One region of the Alkalihalophilus pseudofirmus genome, then DNA from elsewhere that is predicted to be linked to it. Evidence: predicted binding sites of a transcription regulator. Region 1 holds the regulator's gene; the other holds the start of a gene.

What was found. The regulator LexA, encoded in region 1, represses DNA repair genes until DNA is damaged. The targets are predictions, from matches to a motif close to CGAACATATGTTCG.
Region 2: a site for LexA is predicted at 6,636-6,649, ahead of pcrA (DNA helicase PcrA). Genes of this name have one in related genera too.

The regions. Positions count from the first base shown of each region.
Region 1 is NZ_CP117835.1:2,477,289-2,492,967, reverse strand. Features, by position in the region: gene glnA (type I glutamate--ammonia ligase) at 1-870, shown strand, start outside; gene PQ478_RS13390 (hypothetical protein) at 1,184-1,516, shown strand; gene PQ478_RS13385 (hypothetical protein) at 1,558-1,791, shown strand; gene PQ478_RS13380 (hypothetical protein) at 1,856-2,116, shown strand; gene lexA (transcriptional repressor LexA) at 2,260-2,883, opposite strand; gene PQ478_RS13370 (hypothetical protein) at 3,032-3,325, shown strand; gene PQ478_RS13365 (YneB family resolvase-like protein) at 3,288-3,986, shown strand; gene PQ478_RS13360 (DUF896 domain-containing protein) at 4,125-4,367, shown strand; gene tkt (transketolase) at 4,579-6,576, shown strand; gene sirA (sporulation inhibitor of replication protein SirA) at 6,717-7,157, shown strand; gene PQ478_RS13345 (YneF family protein) at 7,282-7,500, shown strand; gene PQ478_RS13340 (ABC transporter transmembrane domain-containing protein) at 7,702-9,456, shown strand; gene PQ478_RS13335 (ABC transporter ATP-binding protein) at 9,456-11,246, shown strand; gene PQ478_RS13330 (aspartyl-phosphate phosphatase Spo0E family protein) at 11,279-11,566, opposite strand; gene PQ478_RS13325 (CcdC family protein) at 11,760-12,269, shown strand; gene PQ478_RS13320 (DUF2621 family protein) at 12,320-12,751, opposite strand; gene ald (alanine dehydrogenase) at 13,078-14,205, shown strand; gene PQ478_RS13310 (GNAT family N-acetyltransferase) at 14,255-14,650, opposite strand; gene ykzS (protein YkzS) at 14,750-14,944, shown strand; gene PQ478_RS13300 (peptidoglycan-binding protein) at 14,989-15,679, opposite strand, start outside.
Region 2 is NZ_CP117835.1:391,882-407,560, reverse strand. Features, by position in the region: gene PQ478_RS02150 (BMP family lipoprotein) at 1-766, opposite strand, end outside; gene PQ478_RS02145 (CamS family sex pheromone protein) at 1,156-2,337, opposite strand; gene ligA (NAD-dependent DNA ligase LigA) at 2,374-4,380, opposite strand; gene pcrA (DNA helicase PcrA) at 4,396-6,624, opposite strand; gene pcrB (heptaprenylglyceryl phosphate synthase) at 6,727-7,413, opposite strand; gene PQ478_RS02125 (bile acid:sodium symporter family protein) at 7,626-8,597, opposite strand; gene PQ478_RS02120 (hypothetical protein) at 8,671-9,279, opposite strand; gene PQ478_RS02115 (ribonucleotide-diphosphate reductase subunit beta) at 9,266-10,300, opposite strand; gene PQ478_RS02110 (ribonucleoside-diphosphate reductase subunit alpha) at 10,315-12,486, opposite strand; cobalamin riboswitch at 12,675-12,869, opposite strand; gene PQ478_RS02105 (phosphatidylserine decarboxylase) at 13,310-14,092, opposite strand; gene PQ478_RS02100 (YbjQ family protein) at 14,109-14,429, opposite strand; gene PQ478_RS02095 (alpha/beta hydrolase family protein) at 14,609-15,547, opposite strand; gene PQ478_RS02090 (transcriptional regulator) at 15,550-15,679, opposite strand, start outside.

The sequences.
Region 1 (15,679 bases):
TACTTTGATTTATCACCAACTGATTTAGGTGAGAACTGCCGCCGTGACATCGTTTTAGAACTTGAAGATATGGGCTTTGACATTGAAGCTTCTCACCATGAGGTTGCTCCAGGCCAGCACGAAATTGATTTTAAATATGCTGATGCGGTTACAGCGTGTGACCATATTCAAACATTTAAATTAGTAGTTAAAACAATTGCACGTAAGCATGGTTTGCATGCGACGTTCATGCCTAAGCCGTTATTTGGTGTAAATGGTTCTGGTATGCACTGTAACATGTCATTATTTGACGAAACCGGCAACGTATTTTATGACGAGTCTACAGATTCGCAGCTTAGTGAAACAGCTATGCATTTCTTAGGCGGTACTCTAAAGCATGCTGAAGCTTTCACAGCTATTACGAACCCAATCGTGAATTCATACAAACGTTTAGTTCCAGGATATGAGGCTCCTGTATATGTGGCTTGGTCAATGAAAAACCGCAGCCCGCTAGTACGTATTCCTTCTTCTCGCGGTGTGAGTACTCGTATTGAAGTTCGTAGTCCAGACCCGGCTGCTAACCCTTACCTTGCAATGGCTGTTCTTCTTGCTGCAGGTCTTGATGGAATCAAGAAGAAAATGACGCCGCCACCAGCAACAGATCGTAACATCTACGTAATGAGTAAAGAAGAGCGTGTAGAAGAAGGTATCAATGACCTTCCAGCTACACTTAAAGATGCTCTTGATAAGCTTGTTAAAGACGAAGTTCTTGTAAAAGCTCTTGGTGAGCATGCAGTGGAGCACTTTGTTGAAGCAAAAGAAATCGAGTGGGACATGTTCCGCACACAAGTTCACCCTTGGGAGCGCGAGCAATATATGTCATCTTATTAATACAGTTAACCCCTTTAACTCAGTTAAAGGGGTTTTCTTTACTTCTTAATCCCTCTAAACTTTACCAACTTCTATATATCTACACAAGTCGTGTAGATCATCGTAACTGTCAGGCTTTGAATATATTCCTTCACAAAAAAACTGCATTTATAATGCTTTCTTGAGATCTGATTAGTTTTAATCCCATAAAATGTTTCGCATACGCTTTTATGAAATTAATGTAAAAAAATAAACAAAAACTAGAGTCTTGTCTATACGCTATCATACTACATGACATACATATAAGTATTCCAAGAAAAAAGGAGGGAAAGTTATGTGGTGGTGTCATAAGAAATGTGATCACGGTGGCTCTGACGTATGGGCAAATAACAAGAATGAAAATAAGGTAGAAAATGAGAATACTTTAAAAGATAAGAACTACAACTATAACGTTAACTATTCCTATGTAGAAGATAGTGGAAACTCTAATGTTAATGTATTTGTAGATACTGAGGCGTTTGCTAGAGCAAATGCACGCAGCGGCGATGGCGGCGGCCCAGTAGCAGGTGATCAAGATCGCAGGCGCCGGAGGGATCGCGATAGAGGTCCTGTAGCAGGCGACCGCAGAAGAAAACATTGCTGTAAATGCTGGAATTGGTTTTGGTAGGCAGCTAAGAAGTTAAGACCATAATTGAGGAGGAGAATAAAATGGGTCGTAAGAAAAGAGAAAGACGTCGTGATGTTGCTGGTGTTTGGTTAAATGCAGAAGTTGATAGTCATAATAAGAACCGCAACCGTGTAGATAATGAAAATACGTTAAAGGATAAGAACTACAACTTTAACTTTAATGAGTCTTATGTAGATGACAGCGGGAACTCAGAAGTAGACGTTTTCGTAGATGCAGAAGCTTATGCTCGTGCACGTGCACGTTCACGTAGATAATTCCGTTATTTAATGGGTATTAGCATAGCTAATGCCCATTTCAACATAAGAGAGGTGAATGACGATGCAACATCGTAATCGTAATCAAACAGAAACGAAAGCTTTCGTTCATGAAAGTGGAAATTCAGATGTTGATGTAACCGTAAATATTGACACTTCTGCTTTAGCGTATGCCTTTGCATGTTACTTATTTGCAGATGGACGGTTGGATCAGAATCAATATCGTACGATGGTAAGAGAGATGGACCGGCAGTTTAGACGAAGAGGGTATAAAACGAGCAAAGAAGATCACAATGCTCCGCTCATAAGGCCGTGGGCGTTTTAAACTCTTGTTCATATAGATGAAAAGTTTGAAAGCTTTCTAGCTTTTAAACTTTTCATCTTTTTTTTATAAATACAATCATAAAAAAAGCTTGTCCTCATAATATAGAGAACAAGCGTATTGAGGACAAGCTTTTATATGAATATTTAATGAAGGGTACGGAACACTCCGATGACTTTTCCGAGAACCGTTACATCTTTTAGTAAGATTGGTTCCATAGTAGAATTCTCCGGCTGCAATCGGATGTAATCTTTTTCACGGAAGAAGCGTTTCACTGTCGCTTCATTTTCTTCCGTCATTGCGACAATGATATCGCCGTTATTAGCAGTTTGTTGCTGACGGACAATGACCATATCGCCATCGTAAATACCGGCTTCAATCATACTATCTCCTTGGATAACAAGAACATAAACGGAATCATTTGTTACCAAGTGATCAGGAAGAGGCAAGTATTCCTCAACGTTCTCAATGGCGGTAATAGGCATACCGGCTGTGACTTTACCTACAATCGGAACGTAAGCCGTTTTCTTCTCATGCACAACTGGGTCTAGCTCATCCATTTCTAGTACTTCGATTGCTCTAGGCTTGGTAGGGTCTCGTCTGATTAAACCTTTTTTCTCAAGTCTAGATAAATGGCCGTGAACAGTTGAACTTGACGCTAGTCCCACCGCTTCTCCAATCTCACGTACAGAAGGGGGATAACCTTTTTTCTTCACTTCTATCTTAATGTAATCTAGGATTTCTTGTTGACGTTTTGATAGTTTTGACACGAATAACACCTCGCTTTTGTTTCCTTCTTGACTAAATTGTACCATGCGAACATACGTAATGCAAACATAAGTTCTAAAATTAGCTTGACACAAACGAGTGTTCTCATTTATAGTGAATGGGAACAAACATTCTTATGGGGTGATGAAAATGATCAGAAAATTTTCAGGACAAGAATTATTTATTATGATTACTGCGGTTTTCGCATTGATGTTTATGTATAGCTCGATTCTTTTCTCTGGCGGAAATATAGACCAAGATGATATGACAAATACGATTGCACAAGAGTATGATTTAGTTAATAATGAGCAAGAGCCGCTCTCAAACGGTGAAGTTATAAAAGCCGGCCAATTAGATGCTTTAGACAAAGATGAATCAACAAAGGAGATTGAAAATCTGTATGCCTATGCGTACGAACAAAAAGACAAGCAAAATGATAAATAATAACCAAGCTATTATTTATTGTAGAGTAAGCACAGAAAAAGAAACACAGCAAACATCCATCGAAAGACAGAAAAGTGAATTAGAAAAGATAGCTGAAGATTACGGGCTAGAAGTGGTGCACGTAATTGAAGAGAAAGCAAGCGGTTATGAAATCGATCGTGAAGGAATATTGAAATTACTAGACCTTATTAAGGAAGACAAAGCACAATCAGTTTTGGTCCAAGATGATACTCGGCTTGGGCGCGGACATGCGAAGATGGCTATCCTTCATCAGCTCCGAAAAGATGATATTACAATCTATACGATTCAGGATGAGGGAGAGCTGCGCCTATCGGAAGCAGATTCGATGGTTCTTGATATCGTCTCAATTGTTGAAGAGTATCAACGTAAATTACATAATTTGAAAATAAAGCGAGGGATGAGGGCAGCGGTGGAAAGGGGATATAGACCTCAAGATAATCTAAGCGGCGAAAGAATAGGCGGCAGGGATAAAAAGGAAGTACCCATTGAAGATATTGTCCGGCTTCGTGAGCGTAAATTAACTTTTCATGATATAGCTGCGACATTAAGAGGTTTCGGTTATGATGTTTCAAAAGCCACTGTCCATCGCCGGTATCGTGAATATGAAGAAGCGAAATCAAATCAAGATTTAAACAGCTAAATTAGCTCGTAAAGCTCAATACACCTCACTTGATAGTGTTTATAGATTCATGATACAGTAGGATTTGTTCATATTTAGATATGTACATTTTAAATGTGATCATATTTACGCGTGTTCATTTTAAAGGTGGTGAATCAAATGCTATCAAAAGATAAGATTGCTAGAATTAATGAGCTTTCTAAACGATCAAAATCAACAGGCTTAACGAAATCAGAGGAAAAAGAGCAGCAAGCTCTTAGAAAAGAATATATCCAAACGTTCCGTAAATCCTTCAAAAATCAGCTGCACTCCGTAAAAGTAGTAGATGAAGAGGGAAATGATGTGACACCTCAAGCATTGAAAGATAGTAAACAGAAGAAGAACGGCGGCTTCACCCATTAAAACTCTCTTTTTTATAAAGAGGGTTTTTCTTTTCTATAAAAACACCTCTTAAATATAGGATAAGACTTCTGTAGTTGAGAAATAGTAAGGAGAGTGTCAAAATGCAACAAACCGGTGAGAATTTGTCGAATCCGCTTGTTAAAACGGGCAAGAAAGTATATGATGAAACACGAATACAACGTTTTCAGTAACGGAAAGGATGAACGAAATCATGTCAACAAATGTTGAATTAAAAGCAATTAATACCATTCGTACATTATCAATTGATAGTATTGAAAAAGCGAACTCAGGCCATCCAGGTATGCCAATGGGTGCAGCTCCGATGGCATTTAGTCTATGGACAAAATATATGCAGCACAATCCTTCAAACCCCGATTGGGCAAACCGTGATCGTTTTGTATTATCTGCTGGTCATGGATCTATGCTGCTTTACAGCCTTCTTCACTTGACTGGATATGATGTTTCTCTAGAAGACTTACAATCATTTCGTCAATGGGGAAGTAAGACACCTGGTCACCCTGAATTTGGACATACTCCTGGAGTAGAAGCTACTACCGGCCCATTAGGACAAGGTGTGGCAATGGCAGTAGGTATGGCAATGGCAGAACGTCATTTAGCTAGTACATATAATCGTGATGGGTACAATATCGTTGATCATTACACATACAGCATTTGTGGAGATGGAGATTTAATGGAGGGTGTTTCTGCAGAAGCAGCATCACTAGCAGGACACTTAAAATTAGGCCGCCTTATTGTGATGTATGATTCAAATGATATTTCACTTGATGGTGAATTAAACCGTTCATTCTCAGAGAGCGTTGAAGATCGTTATAAAGCATACGGATGGCAAGTCATTCGTGTGGAAGACGGAAATAACATTGATGAGATTAACCGTGCGGTTAAAGCGGCTAAAGAAGATGATCGTCCAACGTTAATTGAAGTGAAGACAGTTATCGGCTACGGCTCTCCAAACAAATCTGGTAAATCAGCTTCTCACGGAGCTCCGCTTGGTGCTGATGAAGTGAAGCTTACACGTGAAGCATATAAATGGGAAGGCGATGGAGATTTTCACATTCCTGAAGACGTTAAAGAGTTTTATAATAATGTGAAAGAACAAGGTGCAAAAGCGGAAGAAAGCTGGAATGAGTTATTTGCAACATATAAAGAGGCTTATCCTGAGCTTGCTGCCCAATTTGAATCTGCTGTTAAAGGCGAACTTCCTGAGGGCTGGGATCAAGATGCTCCAGTATATGATGTCGGCTCAAGCGTAGCAACTCGTGCATCATCAGGTGAGGCATTAAATGCATTTGCTAAACATGTTCCTCAACTTATCGGAGGTTCAGCTGACTTAGCATCTTCAAACAAAACAATGATGAAAGATCTTGGTGACTTTACTCGTGAAGATTACAGCGGCCGCAATGTGTGGTTTGGTGTTCGTGAATTTGCGATGGGTGCAGCTGTAAATGGTATGGCTCTGCACGGGGGAGTGAAAGTATTCGGAGCAACATTCTTTGTGTTTTCTGACTACCTGCGTCCCGCTATCCGCCTATCTGCATTAATGAATCTTCCAGTCATTTATGTCTTTACACATGATAGTATTGCTGTAGGTGAAGATGGTCCGACACATGAGCCTGTTGAACAATTAGCAGCTCTTCGTGCAATGCCTGGTTTATCTGTTGTTCGTCCTGGTGACAGCAATGAAACGGTTGCAGCGTGGAAATTAGCGCTTGAATCAAAAGATACACCAACAGCATTAGTTCTTACTCGTCAAAACCTTCCTACTATTGAAGGAACAAAGGAAACGGCTTATGAAGGTGTGAAAAAAGGTGCTTATATTGTATCTCGTGCAAATGGAGATGCAGACTTACTTTTATTAGCCTCTGGTTCAGAGGTTCCACTAGCAGTAGAAGCGCAAGCAGTGCTTGAAAAAGAAGGCATTCATGCATCTGTTATCAGCATGCCAAGCTGGGATCGCTTTGAAGCACAGCCAAAAGAATACAAGGATGAAGTTATTTCTCCAAATGTAAAAGCTCGTTTAGGTATTGAAATGGGAGCATCTCTTGGCTGGCATAAATATGTTGGGGATCACGGCGATGTACTTGCAATTGATCAATTTGGAGCATCAGCACCAGGAGAGCGCATTATGCAGGAGTATGGCTTTACTGTAGATAATGTGGTTGCTAAAGCAAAAGTTTTATTAAATAAATAATGAATGATGAAGACCGCCTCTTGTTTAGGCGGTCTTTTTATTCGACAAAACTAGTGAAATTCCTCGCCAGTTTAAGACAATGATTTTAGGAAGCATCCCCTATACTTATCGTAAAGAAATGAATGAAAGGGGTGCAGCGAATGAGACATTATCAATTGTTTTTACTAGAAGAGGACGTTGCGCAGCACTATTTTGGACAAGAGTCAAAACTATTTCATTTATTTTTAGAAAGAACGATGGCTTCACCTGAACAAAAGCAAATTATTGATTTGCAGATAGAGTATATTTCAAAGCCGATGCCTGGTTTGTTGCTGCAGCAACAAATGATGGCTGCTTTTTCAAATTTATCCTCCTATAAAGTAAATAAACATATCCATGTGCTTGACCTTGCCCAACCTGAAAGCTGCGCTGAATTACTAATTTATAAGAAACACCTATCATTAACATCGACTGGTGAAATTGAAGCAGAAACGATGTTTTTTGAAGTGCTGAGAAAAATAGACCCTTGTTTTTTTGCCATCAATTTTGAAAATCATCGTTTTGGATGGCTTAATCCTATTAAGCAAGTTAAGTTTGTCTAAGCGGATAAATAGGAACAAATTTCATAAGGAGCTTTTAAAAACGGTCTCGTTACGATATAATAATGTAGGTTGATTCAGGCTAAGCTTGAACGGTTTATTTTGTTTGAAGGAGGACGTTGGACGTATGCCATGGATTCATATTTTAGGCTACACGATCGCAGTACTTGCGGGTGTTGCTATCGGTTTCTTTATCGCACGTAAGACGATGATGTCTTATTTAAAGAAGAACCCGCCAATTAATGAGCAAATGCTTCGAGTGATGATGATGCAAATGGGTCAAAATCCATCACAAAAGAAGATAAATCAGATGATGAAAGCAATGCAAAAGCAACAAACGAAATAATGTATCGGACAAGCACCTCATATTGGGGTGTTTTTCTACTGTAAAAAGATGTTATGCTATCATACATAAAAAGGAAATAAGATAGCGGCTCCAATACATGAGAAGGGTGGATGGAATATGTAATATTTATCATATACGTATCCATTTAATTTACGGAATATTAATTACTTTCGGTTTTTTGCGAGGGAGGAAATTGGTAAGATGTCTGTATTTAAAGACTTATGGTGGTTTTTCAAGCGTGAACGTGTTTCTTATGGGTTGGGTATATTAGTATTGGCTTTTGTTTCTATTTTCACCTTATTACCCCCGTATATAGTGGGTGTGATTGTGGATCATATCGCAGAGCAGACGTTGACGACAACAACCTTGCTTTCTTGGGTTGGAGTTTTACTAGGTGTAGGACTCATCGTCTATGTGCTTCGTTTTGTATGGAGGATTATGATATTTGGGGCTGCGATTCGTTTAGCCCGTCTTTTAAGAAATCAGTTATATGAACATTTTACAAATATGTCGAGTAAATTTTATCAAAAACAGCGGACTGGCGATTTAATGGCACATGCTACAAATGACATTAGAGCTGTTCAAGCGACGGCAGGGCAAGGTGTGCTTACTTTAGTGGATTCTCTGACAATGGGAGGCTTTGTTATTTTAACAATGGCCCTCACCATCAGCTGGGAGTTAACATTGATCAGTTTGATCCCGATGCCGTTCATGGCGCTTTTAACAAGTTATTATGGAACATTGCTTCATAAAAGATTTCATGTGGCTCAAGCAGCTTTTTCTGATTTGAATGACAATGTACAGGAAAGTATTACTGGGGTCAGAGTAGCAAAAGCTTTTGGTCAAGAGGAACGTGAAATAGAAGGGTTTCGTGCGCAATCGGAGCAAGTTGTCAAAAAAAATGTTTCGGTTGCCAAAGTAGATGCTTTATTTGATCCTACGATTTCATTGATTGTCGGGTTGTCTTATTTTCTTGCTGTTGTATTTGGCGCGCGTTATGTGATCGCTGATGAAATGACAATCGGCCAGTTAACGAGTTTTACCATCTATCTTGGTCTGTTGATTTGGCCAATGCTTGCCTTTGGATGGCTGTTTAACATTGTGGAACGTGGAAGAGCTTCATATGATCGTATTAAGCATTTGTTAAGCGAAAAGCAAGATATTACAGATGAGCTGGCGACAGTTGATACGGTCGCAAAAGGAGACATTGATGTTTCCTTGAACTCCTATGCATACCCAGGTACAGATAAAAATGCATTGACTGAACTGCATTTCACTTTAATAGAAGGTCAAACACTCGGGATTGTAGGAAAAACAGGCAGTGGTAAGTCTACATTGATAAAATTGCTGCAGCGAGAGTATGATGTCTCAGATGGATCGATAAGAATTAATGAACGTTCAATAAATGAATATTCCCTTGATGCATTAAAGAAAGCATTTGGACTCGTACCGCAAGAACATTTCCTTTTCTCAGCGACGATTGCTGATAATGTAGCATTTGCAAAGCCTGATGCTAGTTTCAAAGAGATTGTTCAAGCTTGTAAACTAGCAAACATTCACGAGGATATCACTCGATTTGATCAAGGGTACGATACTGTTGTTGGAGAGCGAGGAGTAACGCTCTCTGGAGGTCAAAAGCAGCGAATTTCGATAGCAAGAGCGCTTATCTCTGATCCTAATATTCTTATATTGGATGATTCTTTATCAGCTGTTGATGCAAAGACAGAAGAACAAATACTAAACTCACTTAGAGAAAACCGACGCGGAAAAACAACGATTATTACAGCACATCGCTTAAGTGCAATTAAACATGCAGATTTAATACTTGTTTTAGCAGATGGAAAAGTAATAGAGCGTGGTGTTCATGAAGAATTGATGAATGAAGGCGGATGGTATCGCAGCATGTATGAGCAGCAGCAGCTAGAGTCTGTAGTAAGAGGAGGTGGCGAGGAGTAATGGAACATAAAGACCGTGTATTAACAGAGAAAGAACAACGACAGGTCCTCTATCGTCTCTTAGGCTATGCAAAGCCGCATGCTAAAACGTTATCGATTGCATTTACATTGCTGCTCCTTGCTACAGCTGCGGAATTAATGGGTCCTATTTTAGTCAAAATTTTTATCGATGATTATCTCACACCACAAGTTTTTCCGACTAATGAACTTGTACTTTTAGCAGTTCTGTATCTAAGTTTGCATATCTCCTCAGTGTTTGTTAATTATTTTCAATCCTTTTTATTTCAAAAAGTATCTCTTAGAATTATTCAACAGCTGCGAGTCGATGTATTTAGTAATGTAGAGCGTTTAGGGCTGGCTTTCTTCGATAAAACGCCTGCAGGGGGGCTGATTTCTCGCATTACCAATGATACAGAATCAATCAAGGAGCTGTATGTAACGGTATTAGCAACTTTTGTCCAAAACATCATGTTTTTAATCGGTGTTTTTGTAGCGATGTTCTATTTAAATACTACACTTGCGCTTTACTGCTTATTTTTAATTCCTATCTTGCTTGGCTTAATGCAGCTCTATCGTAAATGGAGCTCAAAGTTTTATGCGGATATGAGTGAAAGGTTAAGCCAATTAAATGCGAAAATGAATGAATCAATACAAGGTATGGCGATTATTCAAATGTTCAGGCAGGAAAAACGGTTGCGAAAAGAGTTTTCGCGAGTCAATGATGAACATCTAGATGCTGGTATGAAGAGCATGAAATTAGATGGGCTGCTACTTCGGCCGATGGTGGATCTTATTTCTATTCTCGCATTAATCTTAGTGCTAAGCTATTTTGGTGTGACATCCTTTGTCAGCCCTGTTGAGATCGGGGTTATCTATGCATTTGTTAATTACTTAGATCGCTTTTTTGAACCAGTTAACCAAATGATGATGAGATTGTCCTTATTTCAGCAGGCAATTGTTTCAGCAGGACGAGTGTTTAAACTGATGGACCATCAAGATTATGCACCGAGCCAACAGGGGAGAGATCCTCACAGAATCGAACAAGGGGATATTACATTTCGTGACGTGACTTTTTCTTACGACGGGAAAACGGATGTGTTAAAGAATATCTCATTTACAGTTAAAAAAGGAGAAACGGTTGCGCTGGTCGGACATACCGGAAGCGGAAAAAGTTCTATTATTAATTTGCTCATGCGATTTTATCCATTATCTAAAGGTGATATTATCATCGATGGCAAATCATTATACAGTTATCCTAATGAGGAACTAAGAAGAGAGGTCGGACTCGTGCTGCAAGATCCATTTTTGTATACGGGGACGATCGCACATAATATTCGTCTGAACCGGGATGGCATTAGCGATGAACAAGTGCGTGCTTCAGCAGAATTTGTTCAGGCAGATGAATTTATACAACGTTTGCCAAATCAATATGACACAGTTTTAGCAGAACGTGGGTCAACGCTATCAAGTGGACAGCGTCAGCTTTTATCATTTGCAAGAACGATGGCCACAAATCCAAAAGTACTCATTTTAGATGAAGCAACGGCAAATGTAGATACAGAAACAGAGGAAGCGATCCAAATGGCACTTAGAAAAATGCAAGAGGGTAGAACGACGATTGCGATTGCCCATAGATTATCAACCATTAAAGATGCAGATCAAATTTTGGTCCTCCATCAAGGAGAGATTGTTGAGCGAGGTAATCACGAAGAGCTGTTAGAAAGAGGAGGTCTCTATCACAAAATGTACCTCCTGCAAAAAGGGTCTAATGAAAAAATTAAACTGAGTTAAAAATAACCGACTTGGCATCTGCTAAGTCGGTTCTATTTTGTTATTTTCTCTTTTAATAAGCGATCGTATTTATTTAACAACTGGTCTAGCTGCTGACTTACTTCAACGGCTTTTTTAGAATGAAGACCGTTGCTTGTACCAACTTTAATTAATTCATTCCGTTTTTTTTCGATCGATTCTTCAATGGATTCTTCGGTTACTCTCTCATTTGCGGCTTGCACTGAGTCTTCTATAAAATTACTAGTTTGTTTTCTTAATGAATCCTCTAGCTGCCTTTTTGTCATAGGTGCAACCCTCCACGAATCGCTTACATATATCATAATATTCTCCTCATTTAAAAACAATCTGAATTATTTGGAAGAAACGTCCTAACTAAAAGAGAAGCGAATATTTCGTTTTTATTTGTCAAAGAGCAGATTTTTTTATCAAATGTTTGAATAATGTTTGAAAGAGAGGACGCTTTAAGGTATGTTTAAAGGGATGGGTACGCTCATGAGAAAGGAGTGAGCTAAATTGAGTGATACGTATATATTATTATCAACAATCGGGGCAGCTATAATGGCTACTCTAGCTATTATTATTCGACTTAAGGCAACGAAACGTCCAGCTTCTGCAAAAAAAATTATTTTACCTCCGATTTTTATGTCTACTGGTTTTTTGATGTTTCTCTATGAACCAGCTCGCCCTGCTTGGTGGCAGGTGATTGAGGCATTAGCTGTCGGCATGATTTTTTCCATATTATTAATAAAAACCTCTAATTTTGAAATTAAGCGCAATCAAATTTATTTAAAACGTTCAAAAGCGTTTGCATTTATATTAGTCGGTCTATTAGTTGCTCGAATCACGTTTAAACTGATCATTGGGGACGCTGTTCAATTTGAAGAGCTCGCTGGCATGTTCTTTTTACTTGCTTATGGAATGATTATTCCGTGGCGGATTTCGATGTATCGATCCTATCGAAAACTTGAAGCAGAATTAATAAATAATCCCCCTAAAAAAATAATCGTACCTGCTGAAACATAAACGAATACGAATTTAAACAAAGAACTCGCTCTATTGAGCGAGTTCTTTGTTTAAGATGATTCTAGCAATTGTTTGTATGGTGTCATATCGATTTCTTTTTCTTTTAACTTTTTCTTTAAAAATTTATGATCACGTTTAGGCGTAGCTAGAATGTATCCGCGGATAATATAATCTTGGGTTAATACACTCGCATTTTCTTCTAATACAAGCTCACCGATCTTCCCCGCAATTTTTCCTTTAGCGACGTCTCGAAACAATTCAGGAACGGGTTCAACTAAATCATTTAATAATGCTTTTTGTTCTGCGTCCCATAAATGAATCGTCTTCTCGATATAGTAGTCTTGCCAATCTAGAATACTTTTTCCATCTTCTTTAGGCAGACGCTTAAGAAATTTACGGAACATGAAATATCCGCCGATAAACATCACTGTAATCAAAAAGATGGTCCATAGTACGATAAACCACATAAACCAAGTAGGCATTTTATTCTCACCTCTTCTACGTATCGATTCTATCCTACCATAAACAACTTAAAACTGCTATTGGTGTCTAATTTTTCTCCTTAAAAGCTGACAAAATGTAAAAAGGCAGATGAATGAGGGGATAGAATAGGTAGAGGAAGGCGAAAATGGGTAAGGTAGAACAGGTATAATCTTAATTTTTACATGTGTGAAGTGATAATTTATGATTTGTGGAAAAATACAAAAAGAGACAGAGTTGTTTGATTATTTTCCACAAGGTCAGTTTGACTAAGAATGATTATACTGAAAATAAGAAAATGTTGAAGAGTTCAAAGGAGGATGTCTACATGTTAATTGGTGTACCTATGGAAATAAAAAACAATGAAAATCGTGTGGCGATGACCCCTGCAAGTGTGATGACGCTCGTTCAAGCTGGGCATCATGTATTAATCGAGAAAAATGCGGGTATTGGAAGCGGATTTAGTGATGAGCAATATGTTCAAGCTGGTGCTGAAATTGAAGCTGACCCTGCAGCTATTTGGGAAAAAGCAGATATGATTATGAAAGTGAAAGAGCCGCTCCCATCTGAATATGCTTATTTCAGAAAAGGTCTTATTTTATTCACATACTTGCACTTAGCAGCTGAAGCAGAGCTTGCAAAAGCATTAGTTGAAAAAGAAGTAACGGCCATTGCATATGAAACCGTTCAAGTGGGACGAACTCTTCCATTACTTACTCCAATGAGTGAGGTAGCTGGCCGTATGGCGTCTCAAATTGGTGCCCAATTCCTTGAAAAGCCTAAAGGAGGAAAAGGGATTTTATTATCAGGCGTGCCTGGTGTGAAACGTGGAAAAGTAACAGTCATTGGCGGGGGTGTTGTTGGAACAAATGCTGCTAAGATTGCGATGGGTCTTGGGGCAGATGTAACGATTATGGATTTAAGTCCTGAGCGCCTAAGACAATTAGATGACTTATACGGAACAGATATTCAAACGATGATGTCGAACCCGTTGAATATTGCAGAAGCGGTAGCGGAATCAGATTTAGTGATTGGCGCGGTGCTGATACCTGGAGCGAAAGCACCTAAGCTTGTTACAGAAGAAATGATTAAGTCGATGAAGGCAGGGTCAGTGGTTGTCGATGTGGCGATTGACCAAGGCGGAATTATTGAGACGGTAGACCGTATCACCACACATGATGAACCGACCTATACAAAACATGACGTTGTTCATTACGCTGTTGCTAATATGCCAGGCGCAGTTCCGCGAACCTCAACGATTGCATTAACGAATGTGACAATCCCTTATGCGCTGCAAATTGCTAATAAAGGTGTACATCGTGCACTCGAAGAAAATCCTGCTTTAGAGCTTGGGCTTAATACAGCTGGAGGAACTGTCACATACGAAGCGGTAGCTCGTGATTTAGGGTATGAGTACTTAGCTCCTCGTGAAGCATTAAAAACACTTCAGTCATAAAAACACATCTGGCAAATAAAAAAGTCAGGGGATATGAATCCTCTGACTTTTATTGTTTTCGTTGAATATAGTAAGCGTGATCAGCTTTCTTAAAACCAACTTTTGGGTAATAATCAAGTGCTTCAGGGGAGGAGAGTAAGATCAGCGAGCATTCGGTTCCGATTTCTTGTCTGGTTCGCTCGATTAATTTACGTCCGATCCCATTATGCTGATAACGCTTATCTACAGCTAAATCAGATAAATAGCAGCAATAGGAGAAGTCAGTCAGCGAACGGGCTGCACCAGTTAAATGGTCACCATCCCACGCAGTGACAAGGAGAGGAGAGGCTTCAATCATTTTAGTCAACCGAGCTGCATCTTCATGTGGCCGTTTAATTGTAGAACGCTTAAAAAGATCAGCTAATTGCTCAGCAGAGATCGCTCGATTCACTTCATATGTGATCATAGGTTTACATACACTCCGTTCTTTAGTTTAATAGTATCGTACGATGTTATTATCATTAACTATATCATAACGTTCAGATAAAGGCAGGAGGAGAGTCCGTTGACGAAAGAAGAAGCACAATCGATTCTTGAACAATTACGTAATAAGGAGTTAGAATCTTACACGGTTACAAAAGAAGATTTCTTGGATTTTCGTTCCGTATTAGTGGCGCAGGATGATGTTAAAAGCTTTAGAGGGAATGCTCAGCACGGCGGGGCTGCGATTTATACATATGAACCGGGCTGGACGAAATAGAAAAAGCACATCTGCAATAAGCAGATGTGCTTTTTAAACATATATTAATCTAACACCGTTACTGTTACTGTTTGACGGCCAAAGTTAATCGCTTCTTCTTTCGTTGCCATGTGCAAGTCTACTTTATGGCCTTGAATAGCGCCGCCAGTATCTCCAGCAATTGCTTCGCCGTATCCTTCTACATGTACACGTGATCCAAGAGGGATAACGCTAGGATCAACTGCAACTACTTTTTTATTAGGATTTTCGCGTAAATCAATTCCAGTAGCCGTTACACCAGAACATCCTTCACAATAAGCAGTGTACGCTGTTGCTTCCATTTCGAATGTTGCTTGTTCGCTGTCTGCAGGGGCAGAATCAACTGTTTCTTCTGTTTCTTCCACAGCAGGTTCATCTACTGCTTCAGGCTCCTCTGCTTGTGGTTCTTCAGCAGCAGGTTCTTCTGTTGTTTCCTCAGCTTGTGCAGGAGCTTCCTCTACAGGAGCTTCTTCAACAGGAGCTTCTGCAGGCTCTTGGGATTCAGGAGCTGTTTCGACTGGAGCTTCCGCTACAGGAGCTTGTGGCTCAGCTGCCTTATTAGCGGCTGGGTTTGAGTAGTAAAGGTTAGAGTAAGTCTCAGGGCCGGCAATACCGTCTACAGAAATTCCTTGAGCTTTTTGAAATCCTTTAACCGCTGCTTGGGTTAATGGACCATACAAGCCATCTTTATTTCCTTCATAGAAACCTAGATCTACT
Region 2 (15,679 bases), 2.0 Mb from region 1:
CTTCTGTGAATAATCCGTTACCAGTTCCGCCTGCAGCGTGATAGATGATGTCAGCGCCTTGGCTGTACATTGTGTTTGCGATTTGAGAACCACGAGATGCATCGTTAAAGCTCTCTGCATATTGAACTAGGATTTCAGCATCTGGATTTACTGCTTTAACACCAGCTTTGAATCCATTTTCGAACTTCTTGATTAGACCACTTTCAACTCCGCCGATGAAACCTACTTTATCGCCTTCTGTTTGAAGACCAGCAATAACACCAACAAGGAAAGAACCTTCATGCTCTTTAAATGTTACGTTAGCAATGTTGTCATACGTCTTTTCTTCAGCATCAAGAACCACTGTATCTACAATAGCAAGCTGCGCATCTTCAACTTGCTCAGCAATTGTACGAATCGCATCTTCCATTAAGAAACCAATACCCCATACAAGGTCAGCATCTTCACGAACTAAGTTACGTAAGTTTGGCTCGAAATCATCCATTGTTTGTGATTGAAGGTAACGGTAGCCAGTTCCTTCTTCAAGTCCAACTTCTTCACCAAATGCAGATAAACCTTCCCAAGCTGATTGGTTAAATGATTTATCATCAATTCCCCCAACATCTGTAACCATTGCTACTTTAAAATCTCCAGCTTCAACTGCTTCTTCAGATGAGTCATCCCCACCATCAGCAGGTGTTTCTTCTGCAGTATCACCTGATCCACAAGCAGCAAGAGCAACAGCGGCAGCAACAGACAGTGATAATGTACGTAACCACTTTTTCATTTTATTTCCCCCTTATAAATGTTTGCATGAGAGCACACAAATTAGTATGGCATATTAACAGGATTATTTAGCCATGACCTAAGAACGATCATACCCGCTTTCACCCTGCTTGTCCATCTATTTTGTAAGCGCTATCTTGCAGGCTTGGCGTTGGTAAGACATCAGACTTCTTATCTCTGTGAACAACCATCACCAAACGTCATAAATATATCATGATCTTAGACAATAATAAATACTTTTTTTCATTGTTCACAGGTTTTTGACACACTTTATCCGAGAAAGCGAATTCAATGTGTTATCTATATGGTAATAAATAGATATAGAGTGTCTTTATAGTAAAAAAAGACCCCTTACATAAGGAGTCTTCGAATGATTCATTTATACACGATTTACTCAAATACATGAATAAATGGTTCCTCACCCGGATTTCGGACAACCATACTTTCTTGCTGTCCGCCAACTGAGGTCACATATAAATTCACTTTTACATTTTGATTGTTAATACGCTGGTTGATCACATCTGCCGCATATTGAGTTAATGCTACAATCTCAGCCTTCCCTTGAAAACGCAGCGGCACCTCAATCGTTAATTCCTGCAATTGATTATCCACGTAGTAGCCGCGGCCAACTACCCCGACATACGTATCAAAGAAGCTTTGTATATCATCTTTAATTTGACCGAAAGAAGCTGCATCATTGCTTACATCTTCATTAGCAGCACTTGATGGGAACAAATAATACCGTTCATTCATGCGCTGCCACCGCTCAAGGCCTTCCCCTGGCTGTGCCGTTGCCTGCATAAAATAGTTTCCTGGAATGGTGGATTGACGAGGCTGCTCGCGGAATAACGCTACTGTAATCGGTACCCTGTCAAACACGCCATCTTCGCGGTTAGGATCACGCAGCCTTTGCACGATTAAGTCAGCGATACGCTGCCCCTCTTCTTCCATTTTCTCCTGGCTGATTGGTGTTTCATAGAAATAGTAGCGCCCTTGCTCATCTTCTACCCTGAAGTTATAAACACTATTCATAGATAGGCCAATAACGATACCGCCAAGTTCATAATTCCCCTGTTCACTTCTAACTAAATAATTATGCTCTAAAATATGTGATAAATAACGAGGCTGATTCTCCTCTTGTTCACGTAAGGTCTCCCCTTCGCCAAGCTCTGGGTTTAACCCTTGTTGATTTTCTACTTGGTCATAACGCATTAACCAGCTGTTAATCTCATTTCTATTAATAAACTGTCCTTCACGAAAGAAATAGTTTTCTGGATCAAACTGCTCTTTCGCAATTTGCGTAAGCCCCATTTCTAAGTTATCAAGGTCTAAGCGGTTGTAAACGACCGCATTACCAAAACCTCTAGACTGGCCGTGTAAATATGATCCATCATAAAGCACACTTTGGTAGTAATTCTCAGGTGTTGACACACGTGGAACAATATCTACCACCTGTTCTTCTTGCTGCGATTCTTCTACAACGACTTCATCGGGTTCTTGCTGAAACATCGGGAAACACCCCGTTAAAAACAATAGTCCCGTTAAGGAGACCAGCCCCAAACGTCTTACCATTGTAACTTTCCTCCTCTACACCTGCACTAAAAAAGACTACGTAAGCCCTTTTAACAATGCAGCCTCATCCCAAATCTCAATTCCTAGCTCTTCGGCTTTCTTTTTCTTTGAGCCGGCATCTTCGCCTGCAATCACTATATCAGTCTTCTTACTAACACTGCCAGTGACTTTTCCACCAAGTGTTTCAATTTTTTCTTTCGCTTCATCACGTGTCATCTCATAAAGCTTCCCTGTTAATACAACTGTTTTATTGGCAAACGGGCTTTCAGCAGCCTCCGTACCACTAACTGGCTTAGGTCCCTTATAACTCGTATTTACCCCATATGATTGCAAACGTTTGATTAACTCTTTTACTTCATCTGTTTCAAAAAAGCGCACAATGGATGCCGCCATTTTCTCGCCGATTTCGTTTACAGCGACCAGGGCCGCTTCATCTGCTTCGATAATCGCTTCAATTGATTCAAATTCCATCGCAAGCGTCTTTGCTGCCTTTGAGCCGACAAAACGAACCCCCAGGCCAAACAACAGCTTTTCAAGCGAGTTCTCTTTTGAAGCTTCGATCGCCTTCAGTAAATTATCAACAGACTTCTCCCCCATACGTTCAAGCTTTAACAGCTCAGAACGATCTAATTGATAGAGATCTGCGACGGTGTGAATTAATTTATGATCAAATAATTGAGCAATGACCTTTTCTCCCAATCCATCAATATTCATCGCTTGTCTTGAAACAAAATGAATTAAGCCTTCACGAATTTGTGCCGGACATTCAGGATTAATGCAGCGAAGTGCCACTTCCCCTTCTAAACGAACTAGCTCGCTTTCACATTCCGGGCAATGAGTAGGCATGCTGAAGTCCCTCTCTCTGCCGTCACGGCGGTCCGTCAGCACATTCACTACTTCAGGAATAATGTCGCCTGCTTTTTTCACGATCACTGTATCTCCAAGCTTCACATCCTTCTCACGGATCAAGTCCTCATTATGTAAGGATGCGCGCTTAACTGTTGTACCAGCTACAACAACCGGATCAAGAATAGCCGTCGGTGTCACAACCCCTGTTCTGCCTACACTAAGCTCGATATCACGAAGAATTGTTACGACTTCTTCTGCTGGAAATTTAAACGCAGTTGCCCATCTAGGGCTTTTCGCTGTAAATCCAAGCTCTTTTTGTTGTTCGATGGAATCAACCTTGATGACAATCCCGTCAATTTCATAAGGGAGATCTGCACGTTTATCTAACCACTCATTTGTATACTCAATGACTTCTTCAATTGTCGGACAGTGCTTGCTTTCATTATTGACTTTAAATCCAAGCTCTTTTAGGTAAGCGAGGCCTTCGTGATGAGAAGCAAGGTCTTGGCCTTCTGCGTTACCGATCGCATAAATAAAGATCGACAAGTTCCTTTTCGCCGCAATTTTAGGATCTAATTGGCGCAAAGATCCGGCCGCTGCGTTACGAGGGTTAGCAAATTTCTCTTCCCCCGCCTCGCTTTTCGCTTCATTTAATGCTTCAAACGATTTCTTCGGCATGTACGCCTCTCCGCGCACTTCAAGACTTGCTTCTTGCTTCAGCTTTAACGGAATCGCAGGAATCGTTTTTAAATTATTCGTAATATCTTCACCGATTGTTCCGTCTCCGCGAGTTGCTCCGCGGACGAACTTCCCATTCTCATACGTGAGTGAGACAGCCAGTCCATCAATTTTTAGTTCGCAGCTATACGTTACATTATCGCCTACACGCTCGCGCACACGGCGGTCAAAGTCACGCAGGTCTTGATCATTGAAGGCATTTCCAAGACTGAGCATCGGAATTTGATGTTCTACTTTTTCAAAGAAAGGAAGAGGTTCCCCGCCTATACGCACGGACGGAGAATCCTCACTCACTAATTCTGGATGCTCTCCTTCTAGAGCAATCAACTCTTGCATTAGCTGATCATATTCGGCATCCGTTACAAGCGGCTGGTCAAGAACATAATAGTGATAGCCATACTCTTCTAATTTCTCTCGCAGCGTTTGCACACGCTTTTCTGCCTCTTGTCGGTCCATACTCTTCTTCCTTCCCTATTGCTTAGTAATTGGGGCAAACTTAGCAAATAAACGCTTCACACCAGTAGGCTGAGGGAAAGCAATATCAAGCTCAACAGCTTCGCCTTCACCTTTGATGCTGACAACGGTCCCTACTCCCCATTTTTTGTGCTCTGCTTTATCTCCAACAGCCCAAGCAAATTGATCACCGCCCGTTGAAGTCGATACAGATGCACGCACTTTAGGTTTTGCTGCTGGAGCAGAGGCTGTACCGCGTGACGCTTTCATCCAAGCCGGTGTTGGTTTATCCTCGTTCACTTGTTCAAGACACTCTTCTGGAATCTCTGAAATAAAACGAGACGGCGGGTTTGTATTTGTCTTACCATATAAGGTCCGCATCCTTGCATTCGTTATATAAAGCTGCTTTTCAGCTCTCGTAATCCCTACATAGGCAAGGCGGCGCTCTTCTTCCATTTCTTCTGCCTCAAAAAGCGAGCGGCTATGCGGGAAGATCCCTTCTTCCATACCAATCAAGAATACTAGCGGGAACTCCAGCCCCTTTGCAGAATGCAGAGTCATAAGCGTGATCGCATCCTTAGGTTTTCCTTCATTTTCATCGTCAAGCTTGTCAATATCTGCGACAAGCGCAAGATCTGTTAAGAATGCTACTAATGATTTATCATCATTTGATTTTTCAAATTCATTCGTAACCGTTATAAACTCATCAATATTCTCAAGACGGCTCTGTGCCTCGATCGATTGTTCGTTGCGGAGCATATCACGGTAGCCTGTCTTCTCTAGCAGTTCCTCGACTAACTCAGTCACAGATAAATACTCCTGCATTTGAATCCAGTGAGAAAGTTGATCTCTAAAGTCTTTTAATTTGCCGACCGTACGTGCTGTCAGGCCTACCTGCTCAATTTCCTGCAAGGCAGCAAATAGAGAAAGGCCTTGTTCAACAGCATACGCTCCAATTTTATCAACAGTTGTCGCACCTATGCCTCGTTTTGGAACGTTAATAATCCGCTGCAAGCTGATATCATCGTCAGGGTTGGCAATAAGACGCAGATACGCAAGAACATCTTTAATTTCTTTACGATCATAGAACTTAGTGCCGCCGACGATGTTGTACTCAATATTAGACTTCACAAAATATTCCTCAATTACACGTGACTGAGCATTAGTTCGGTAGAGAATCGCAATATCTGAGTTAGTGTGCTCCCCGCTTCTCGTTGCTTCACGGATCTTCTCGACTACAAACTGTGCTTCCGATTGCTCCGTATCTGCCCCGTAGTAACCAATCTTCGGGCCGTCGTCATTTTCTGTCCATAGATTTTTCGGTTTACGGTTAAAGTTGTTCTCAATTACTTTATTTGCTGCATTTAAAATCATTTTGGTTGAGCGGTAATTCTGCTCTAGTAAAATTACGGTCGCATCCGGGTAATCTTCTTCAAAGGATAAGATATTAGCAATATCCGCCCCCCTCCAGCGATAGATCGACTGATCGGAATCCCCGACAACGCAGATATTTTCATATTTATCACTAAGCATTCGGACAAGCATATACTGTGCTTTATTCGTATCTTGATACTCATCTACCAAGATGTACTGAAACTTGCGTTGATAGAATTCTAAAACCTCTGGTACAAGCTTGAACAGCTCGATCGTCTTCATGATAAGATCATCAAAATCTAAGGCGTGATTTTTCTTTAATTGTTTTTGGTACTCCACATATACTTCAGCTGCCGTTTGATCATATGGTCCCGTTGCTTGACTCATGCAGTCATCAGGCTTCTTTAATTCATTTTTCCAGCCGCTCATTGTTCCAAGGATGCTTCTTGGATCAAATTTCTTAGGATCAATGTTCTTGTTTTTTAGAATTTGCTTTATAACAGATAATTGATCTGAGGAATCTAGAATTGTGAAATTACGGTTGTAGCCGATGCGGTCAATATCACGACGCAAAATACGGACACACATCGAGTGAAAGGTAGAAATCCAAATATCTTCAGCTACCGGTCCAACAAGTTTTGCCACACGATCTTTCATTTCTCGTGCAGCTTTATTTGTAAATGTAATCGCTAGTACGTTCCACGGCGCAATTGCTTTTTCACGCAGCAAATAAGCGATGCGATGGGTAAGAACCCGTGTCTTTCCACTTCCCGCGCCAGCCATTAGTAATAACGGACCTTCCGTATGAGTTGTTGCTTGTCTCTGCTCAGGATTTAAGCCTGAGAGCATTTTTTCTATGATCTTTTCTTGCATACTTCCACCACCAAACAAATGTTCTTAGTTTATAGTCTACAATGCCTTACCAGTTGATGCAATCGAATGTCCAGCCGACTTCTGCTTTTAATGTACATTCTATTAAGATTTCGTTGCTTTAACTGTTTCTAATGCAGCCTTTAAATCTTCATAAATGATATTTCCTACAACAATCATATCCGCTGCTTCAGCCATCTCTTGTGCCTCTTTTAGTGAGTTAATGCCACCGCCGTAGACGAGCTTCGTTTCATTTAATACGTTTTTCACCTGGTGCACCAAAGAAGGATCTCCGTATGTCCCGCTGTATTCAATATAGAAGATGGGAAAACGGTAGAGGTTCTCAGCCATTCTTGCATAAGCCAACACGTCTTCTACATCAATGTCCGTATTTGCTTCTGTCACTTTAGCAGCTTTGGCCTCGGGATTTAAAATGCAATACCCTTCCATCACAATCTCGTCCCAGTTCATGATTGCTCCGTACTCTTTGATCGCTTGATGATGCAGTCCTTGTATCCAGTCAACGTTCTGGCTGTTCATCACAGACGGGATAAAATAATAGTCAAATCCAGGTGTGATTGCTTCAAGATTTGAGATTTCAAGAGCAGCCGACACAGAGTAACGTCGTACACGAGCTAACAGCTGCAACGTGTTATCCAATGTCACCCCATCAGTCCCGCCAATAATTAAGCCATCTGTACCTGATTCACAAATGGCTTCTAATTCTTCATCATTTATTTCTTTATTTGGATCTAATTTAAACACATGCTTCCATTCCTTAAATTCAAGCATGAATCTTCAACTCCTATAATCTACCCTCTTCTATGCAGCAGGGTTCGCTATGCTTATCTTGTGATTCTGAACGTCATTATATCAAAATCCAAGCCCCTTGTCGCCCGGCAATAGGAACCTAAACCAAACACTCAGTCTCCCAAATAAACAAAAAGCTCCCTCCCATACTTTCTAAGTCAAGGGAGAAAGCTTTTTCATTTTATAGAGATTGACTACCCTGCTTGTTTCGCTTCTGCTTCTTGCTCACTTCCATTTTTCTTTCTAGACCAGATTGAGACTAGCGCTGGTCCAGATACATTATGCCAAACAGAGAAAATAGCGCTTGGCAGAGCCGCGAGCGGCGAGAAATGAGCTGCCGCAAGCGATGCCCCGAGCCCAGAGTTTTGCATCCCGACTTCAATGGAGATCGCTCTGCGTTTGGCTTCATCGAGTCCGCATAATTTAGCTGTTACATATCCAAGGAATAATCCGAAGCTATTATGAAGCATTACAGCTAAAAAGACGAGTAAACCTGTTTGAGCAATATTCGCTTGGTTTACCCCGACAACCGCGAGTACGATTGCTAAGATTGCTGCAATGGAAATAATCGGCAACGTCTTCACACTGCTCTCCACAGCTTTCGGGAAGAAGCGTCTTGCAAGCAAGCCAAGAGCAATAGGGATAATGATCACCTGAATAATAGATTGAAACATTGCACCAGCATTTACAGGAAGCCATTGTCCTGCTAACAGCAATAAAATAGCCGGTGTTAATAACGGCGCTAGCAGCGTTGAAATAGACGTCATAGCAACAGAAACTGGCAGGTCCCCTTTAGCTAGGTACACCATAACATTAGAGGCGGTACCGCCAGGACAGGCGCCGACAAGAATTAATCCTACTGCAAGTTCAGGCGGAAGCTGCAGTAATACAGCAATCGCATAAGCAACTAATGGCATAATCAAAAATTGAGCAATCACACCAATCACTACAGGTACCGGCTTCTTAGCGACAACACTAAAGTCGACAGCTCTCATCGTAAGACCCATTCCAAACATAATCACACCTAAGAGAAGCGTGATATGAGGGGCGATCCAAGTAAATAACTGCGGTGCAGAAAACGCAATAAAACTACATAAAATAATAATAAGAGCAAAATACTTACTCATCCACAAACCAATTTTTTCGATCTTTCCAACCGGTTGCATCGAACCCCTCCTTTTCAAATATTTAAACAATTCTAACTTTAAAAGAAGGTGAATGCAACCTTATTTGGTGAAATTATCTGACAATATTTGATATTGGATTTCCGCTTAACTCAAGAAAGCGCTTAACAATTTCACTGGATACATCTCTTCCAAATCGGACCATCATGAAGTTATCATGATAATTCATAATGTCAGGTTCATTGGTCAACACCTCTTCAAAACCTCCTTTCATCAGCAGCTTTTGGAGAAGCTTTTTGTATAGAGCACTATCACCATTAAGAGAATCCAAATCCCAGTGCCACCGGTATTCTAGTGATATAAGGATATTCTTCTCATAGTCGCCTTGATCGAGTAAGGCTGTTAATAATGAACTTGCCGCCTGCTGGTTTCTATACGGAGGCGCCACCTCAACCACACCTAATACACGTATCTCTTTCATTTTCACCCAACGTTCATATGGCTCAGGCGATAAAATCAGCGCATAGCCCACAATTAACTCTTCTGTATAAGCTAAGGCTAGATTCACATCCAATGTTTGAAAGGCATTCAGCATCGCTAGCTGCTGTTCACTTGGCAGCCTGAATTGCCCTAGCCCATTGTGAAACCGGTATTTCTGCAACAGCTTCCCGACGAGGGGGCGGTCAGCTGTTACAGATACCGTCTTGTTTTTAGAGTTCATCAAAGCCGTTGTCACTTGAAACTTTCGCATATTGTCGTGATTTTTGTTCAAAGAAATCACTTTTTGCCGCATTTACATCCTCGTAAGCCTTAATCCATTTAAATACATTTGTACAATGCTCAGGAAAAATATGATCGTAGCCGAGCTGCTTTGCTCTTTTATTTGCAATGAATTTTAAATAGGACTCCATCTCATCAGAGGTTACGCCTTCAATCTGCTCACCGATGATATAGTTGAACCATTTCAATTCAAGCTCCACTGCCGTCGTTAGCGACTGTTTGACGAAGGATTCCATCTCTCTATTGTTTAATTCAGGATGCTCTTCAAGTAATTCTTTAAATACATTCGTAAATAAATACACATGAAGCTGTTCATCACGGTTAATATAATTAATCATCGTTGAAGTAGACACCATCTTCTGGTGTCGGGCGAGGTTGTAGAAGAAGGCAAAGCCTGAATAAAAATTAACTCCTTCTAAGATCACATCGTAAACAATCGATCTTGCCAATGTATCTGGTGTAGGGTTATCTGCAAATTCCTCGTACCCATCTACAATAAATTCATTTCTCTCTTTTAGGACAGGATCATTTTTCCAGTAATCGAAAATCTCATCCTGCGTCGCTTTTGGTACAAGACTTGAGAGCACATAGGAATAGCTCTGGTTATGAACGACCTCTTGAAATGACAGCACACTCATTAATGCAACAAGCGATGAATCTGTTAAGTAATCAGCTACCTTTAATGAATAATCCGTTTGTACACTATCTAGGAAAGCAAGAAGGCCGATAATCTTTTTAAAGGCCTCTTGTTCTGTTTCTGTTAGATTCTGAAACTGCTTGGCATCATGGCTCATATTAATTTCAAAAGGCGTCCAGAAATTAGCGAGCATGTTTTTATAGAGAGGATAAGCCCAGCTGAACCGTACATCATCCCAATTCAATACATTTGAACTTTCCCCATTAATAATTCCTGTTGAAGCATTCGGGGCGTGTGGATTATAAAGTTTTCTTTTTTGAAGTGTCATTTCATTTCCTCCTCTTAACTTGAACAGCTTTCACAGTCATCTACTGAAAGCGACGTTGAGCGAACGTAATACGTTGTCTTTAGCCCTTCTTTCCATGCAAGCAAATGTAGATCAAGGAGCTCTTTTGCTTTGACGTTGTTTGGAACATATAGATTAAATGAAATTCCTTGGTCGACATGACGCTGACGAGCCGCATTTTGACGGATGCTCCATGTTTGGTCAACTAGGTGAGCCGGCTTATAATACCAAGTGGTCCGAGAGTTGAGGTCAGGCGCCACAACAGGAATACGATAATTTTTCTTCTCTTCCACGTAATATTTTTGGAACAAAGGATCAATAGAAGCAGTAGAACCAGCAATAAGAGAAGTCGTTGCATTTGGTGCCACAGCCATCACGTACCCGTTTCTCATGCCATGCTTTGAAATGAACGAACGAATCTCATCCCATTCTGCGCCTTCGTATCCACGTTCACTAAAGAACTCGCCCGTTTGCCAATCAGACCCTTCATAATGCGGATAGGCACCTTTTTCAGCCGCTAATTCTGCACTAGCTTTAATCGCCGCTTGATTAATCCGCTCATATACACGCTCCACTTCCTTAACAGATTCCTCACTCTCCCAAGCGATCCCTCGCTTCGCCAAGTGATGATGCCATCCGTACGTACCAAGGCCGATCGCTCTGTACAGTTTGTTCGTTTTCTCTGCTTGTTTTACGCCGATTGAATTTTGATCAATCACATTATCTAGCATCCTTACTTGAATCTTCACGACCCTTTCTACCACATCATCTGAAAATACTTGAGCCAGCGACAATGAGCTTAAATTACAGACCACATAATCTCCCGGCTGCTTCTTAATCGAAATCGTATCGTCCTCAAGTGTTTCTTCCACAACGGTTGTCGCACTCATATTCTGCATAATTTCAGTACACAAATTAGAGCCGTAAATCATTCCTTTATGCTTGTTTGGATTCAGCCTGTTTGCTGTATCCCTGTAGAACATAAACGGGCTTCCTGTTTCAAGCTGAGAGAGCATAATTCGTTTCATAACTTCGATCGCTGGAATTTCTGTACGCGACAGTTCATCATTCGCTGCACATTGCTCGTACCTTTTACGGAACTCTCCATTTCCTTTTTTCTCATCATAAAAATCTTCAAGAGAGAATCCCATTTTCATCCGAACTTCATGGGGGTCAAACAAATACCAAGTATCTCTCTTCTCAACAGCCTCCATAAATAGATCTGGCAAAGATACAGCTGTAAAGAGATCATGAGTTCTTTGACGCTCGTCCCCGTTATTTAATTTCGCATCGAGAAAAGCAAAGATATCTTTATGCCAAACATCCAGGTATACCGCTATAGCGCCTTGCCTCTGGCCAAGCTGGTCTACGCTGACAGCTACGTTATTTAGCTGCTTCATCCAAGGAATAACGCCTGAGGAAACATTTTTAAATCCACGAATCGATGAACCTCTTGCACGAATCTTCCCTAAATACATACCAAGCCCGCCGCCGTTCTTACTCACAGTTGCCGCATCGGTACAGCTATCGAAAATCGACCTTAGATCGTCTTCCACCGTATCGATAAAGCAGCTTGAGAGCTGGCCTCCCGCTTTGCCGGCATTACTCATTGTCGGTGTAGCGACTGTCATATATAAATGTGAGAGCGCCCAATAGGCTTCCTTTACCAATTCAAGCCGGGACCCTCTATTCTCTTCTGACATTAGAGTCATTGCTATAACCATCCAGCGCTCTTGCGGCAGCTCTACGATTTGATCATTAAAGGCCTTTGCCAGGTAGCGGTCTGCTAATGTTTTAATGCCTATATACGTAAACTTTTGATCTCTTGCCGGTTCAAGCGTTAATGCGAGTTCGTATAATTCTTCCGTTGAATACGAGCCTAATCTTTCATCATAGATTCCCTTTTCAATCTGCGTTTTAAGATACTCCGGAAAACTTGCACTAAGCACTCTTGGTTCTACCCCTCGTTGTGCTGCTATTTGTTCTCTCAAATGGTTGATATAACAAGCAGCTGCCACATAAGTCCAATGCGGCTCCTCCACAGATAGTTCATTTAAAGCATGTGCTGCACGTTTTTCCCATGTTAGATGCGACGTTTGCTCTAACCAATCAAGATCTACCTGCACATCTAGCGGGTTATCTTTTTTCTCTTTTACGTTTATCTTCATTTGTCCCACACTCCTTCATTCAGCTATGTACATTTCATTTGCAAATAAAAAACGCCCTATCTCTCAGGTTTGAGAAATAGAGCGTAAAACGGACTTGGTCATTTGCATACCTTAATCGAGCTAGAATGCACCTTGCAAAAACGCACAAATCTAGCCGCTGCCGTCTCACTTCTCATCCCCCGAAGATAGCTGACTGAGAAATGATGGCAGGTCTCCTGACTTGTGCTTCTCTTTACTCTGAGCCTTCCCGTATAAGCACCTTTCAGCTCTCTTATACAGTGGTTGTCTCATTTCATCCACACTTACAGTTGCGGGGACAGTTCTGGATTTTCACCAGATTCCCTATTAAGCTGCCTAGCAGCACCAACATTCCACAAAAACAATATATAGTTGTTAGTTATGATTACTAATACGATATATTGATAGATTAAACGATATCAGGGGTAGAATGCAAGGATTATATTTTTGTAGGTGTTAGGCGGCTGGGTGGTCAGGTGGTTAGGAGATTGGGGGAATGATTCACATATAAATAGAACTGGAAAATAAGCGTATGTTATCGGAGTATTGTATAGCTTCAAAGCTTGAAATGCTTTAAACATGGCGTATAGCGGGCTCGCCGCTGCTGAAATATGCTTCGCTTTCCGCGGTGAGCTGCTGAGCTCCCGGGCCGCCCGCGGAAAGCGTGCGCCTTCAGCGGAGGTAAACAAATAATGCCAGGAGGGACTAGCCTATATCCTTACTTGTCGTATCTGTAAAATCTGGCTTGTCATGCCCACTATTGAAGTAGAGGATCATTACATGCTAAATGCCGTTAAACAAACGTTTAATTAACTCGATTGGTCAGCTTTTGGCCCATTAGTACGTCTGCTGGCGTCTGCTTGTCGGCAAGCTCCATCAAACCTTTTTCCCCAACTAAAACAACGGTTGAGCCAAAGGAAAAGTACCCCATCTCTTCACCTCGGGATAAGGTTGAGTTCTTGTGAGTAAGCTCAATCGTGTTAACATTCATCGCTCCTACTTTTACAACAGCTAACTGTTTGCCGGAAACGTTTAGCTCTGTTATGACTCGATAGTTTCTTGAAAGCGGCCTTCTTCCGTAGAGAAGCCCCCAATTGTTCACAGGGTAAGATCGCCCGCCTAACGTCCATTGCTTTGTGATTTCAGCATCTGCCGGGCTATGGATGCGGTGATAATGACTAGGGCTTAAATAAAGTACCATTACTACGCCGCCATCATATTTCCCTGCCGCTTCACTAGACCCTAACATTTCTTCTAAAGTATAATCTTGCCCTTTCACATGAAACGTGACACCAGGTGCTAGGATATGCTGCTCAGCCAAAATGCCATCAACCGGACTAACGAGAATATCTTCTAGCTGATTAATCGGTCTGCTCTCTGGCTTTAACCTCCGGATGAACAACTCATGCAAACTCTTATAGGAATGAACAGGCTCTAGCATTTCTTGTTCATTTAGATTAAACGTTTTAGTAAACGAACGATTCACTCTTCTGCTCATTTTAGATTCTGCAAAACTCTTCAATATAAGAGAGTTCATTTTATGATTTGATAACTCTATAAAAAGACGATACAGTGACTGTTTAACCATTCGTGCCTCCAATAATTTACTTCTCTAAAATTTTAACTGCTGTTCCATAGGCAATAATCTCTGCAGCCGAACCCATAACGGTTGATGACTGCAGACGCATGCCAACAATAGCATTGGCCCCTTTTTTCTTCGCATCTTCTACCATTCGATGAATAGCAAGCTTTCTCGCCTCATCCATCATCTCATTGTACCCTTTAATTTCTCCTCCGACGATCCCTTTTAATCCAGCCGTAATATCACGGCCGATATGTTTCGTTTGAATCGTGCCTCCTTTTACATACCCAATCACTTCAGTAATTTCAGCACCAGCAATCGTATCAGTAGTCACTATCATCATAATCTATTTCCTCCTCTTTTTCTTTTTTCCTCTCTATAATAAATACGATTAGTACCGCGATAAAGCTCAATATGTTTAAAGCTAAAGTTGTCAAAGCCAACGTGATATCAATAAAAGCAAAGATTATCGTTAACACCTGAAATAGAATAGCAAGACTAATAAGTGAAGCCTTCCACTTTCTATACATGTTTAACAAGCCACTCTTTCATCGTTGTTAACAGCTCGTTGGACAATGGTTTACTTCCTGTTTGTTTATATGCTCTCTTCAGCTGAAGAATCGAATAGTCTTCTGCTTGATCTCTTAGCATATGATTCATGTTCGGAATAATCTTGGCTTCCACCTCGCCGCTTGCGTACCTTTCCACTTCAAACACTCGCTCCGGCGTGACTTGCACGTCCTTTGAGCCCGTTACAGCTAAGATTGGACACTCAACTTCCTCAAGTACCCTACGTGCATTGAATTGATAATGTTCCCGAAACCATTTCGCATTCATTTTCATTCCTTGAACACGTACGGTTGCTGATTCCGAGCGAATCATTTTTTCATCGAATTTAGGTCCCTGCTTCTCCGCCCGCTCGGGAACCTTTAACACTTTTAACAACTTCCCTTTTATACCGCTTATTTCTTTTAAACTGCGAACAGCCTGCCCTCTTTGATGGGCCAACGCCTCAGCCATCGTCTCAGCAGCACCTGCTAATAAAATGACTCCAGCAAGCTCCTCGTCTTTAGCTAAAGCTGGTGCAATCATTGCCCCTTCACTATGACCAATGACAAACACACGACGCGGATCGACTTCCGGCTGTTCTTTTAAAAAGCGGAGCACAGCTTTTGCATCATCAATCAAATCCCATAATCCGGCCTCAAGATATGACCCTGTTGATGCACCAACTCCACGTTTATCATATCTCAATGTGACAAAGCCATTTTCTTTAAAAAATGCAGCGAGCAAGTTATAAAGATTAAACACTTGCCCTCTTTTTCCATTCCCATCACGATTAAGGGGACCAGACCCTGAGATAATGAGTACTGCAGGATAGGACTGCTCTTTTTTTTCAGGCACTTCAAGCGTTCCGCTAATTGTAAGGTCACCACGCTGTATCGAGACCATCTTTGCCATGATCATTCCACCTCTGGTATTGAAATGGTTGCTAACGTCCGTGCACGTCTATCTTTATTCGGTTTCTTCTCCACCGCTTCCTTAATGAGATGACCAAGCTTTTCAGCAAACTCTTCAAACTCCTCATCACTT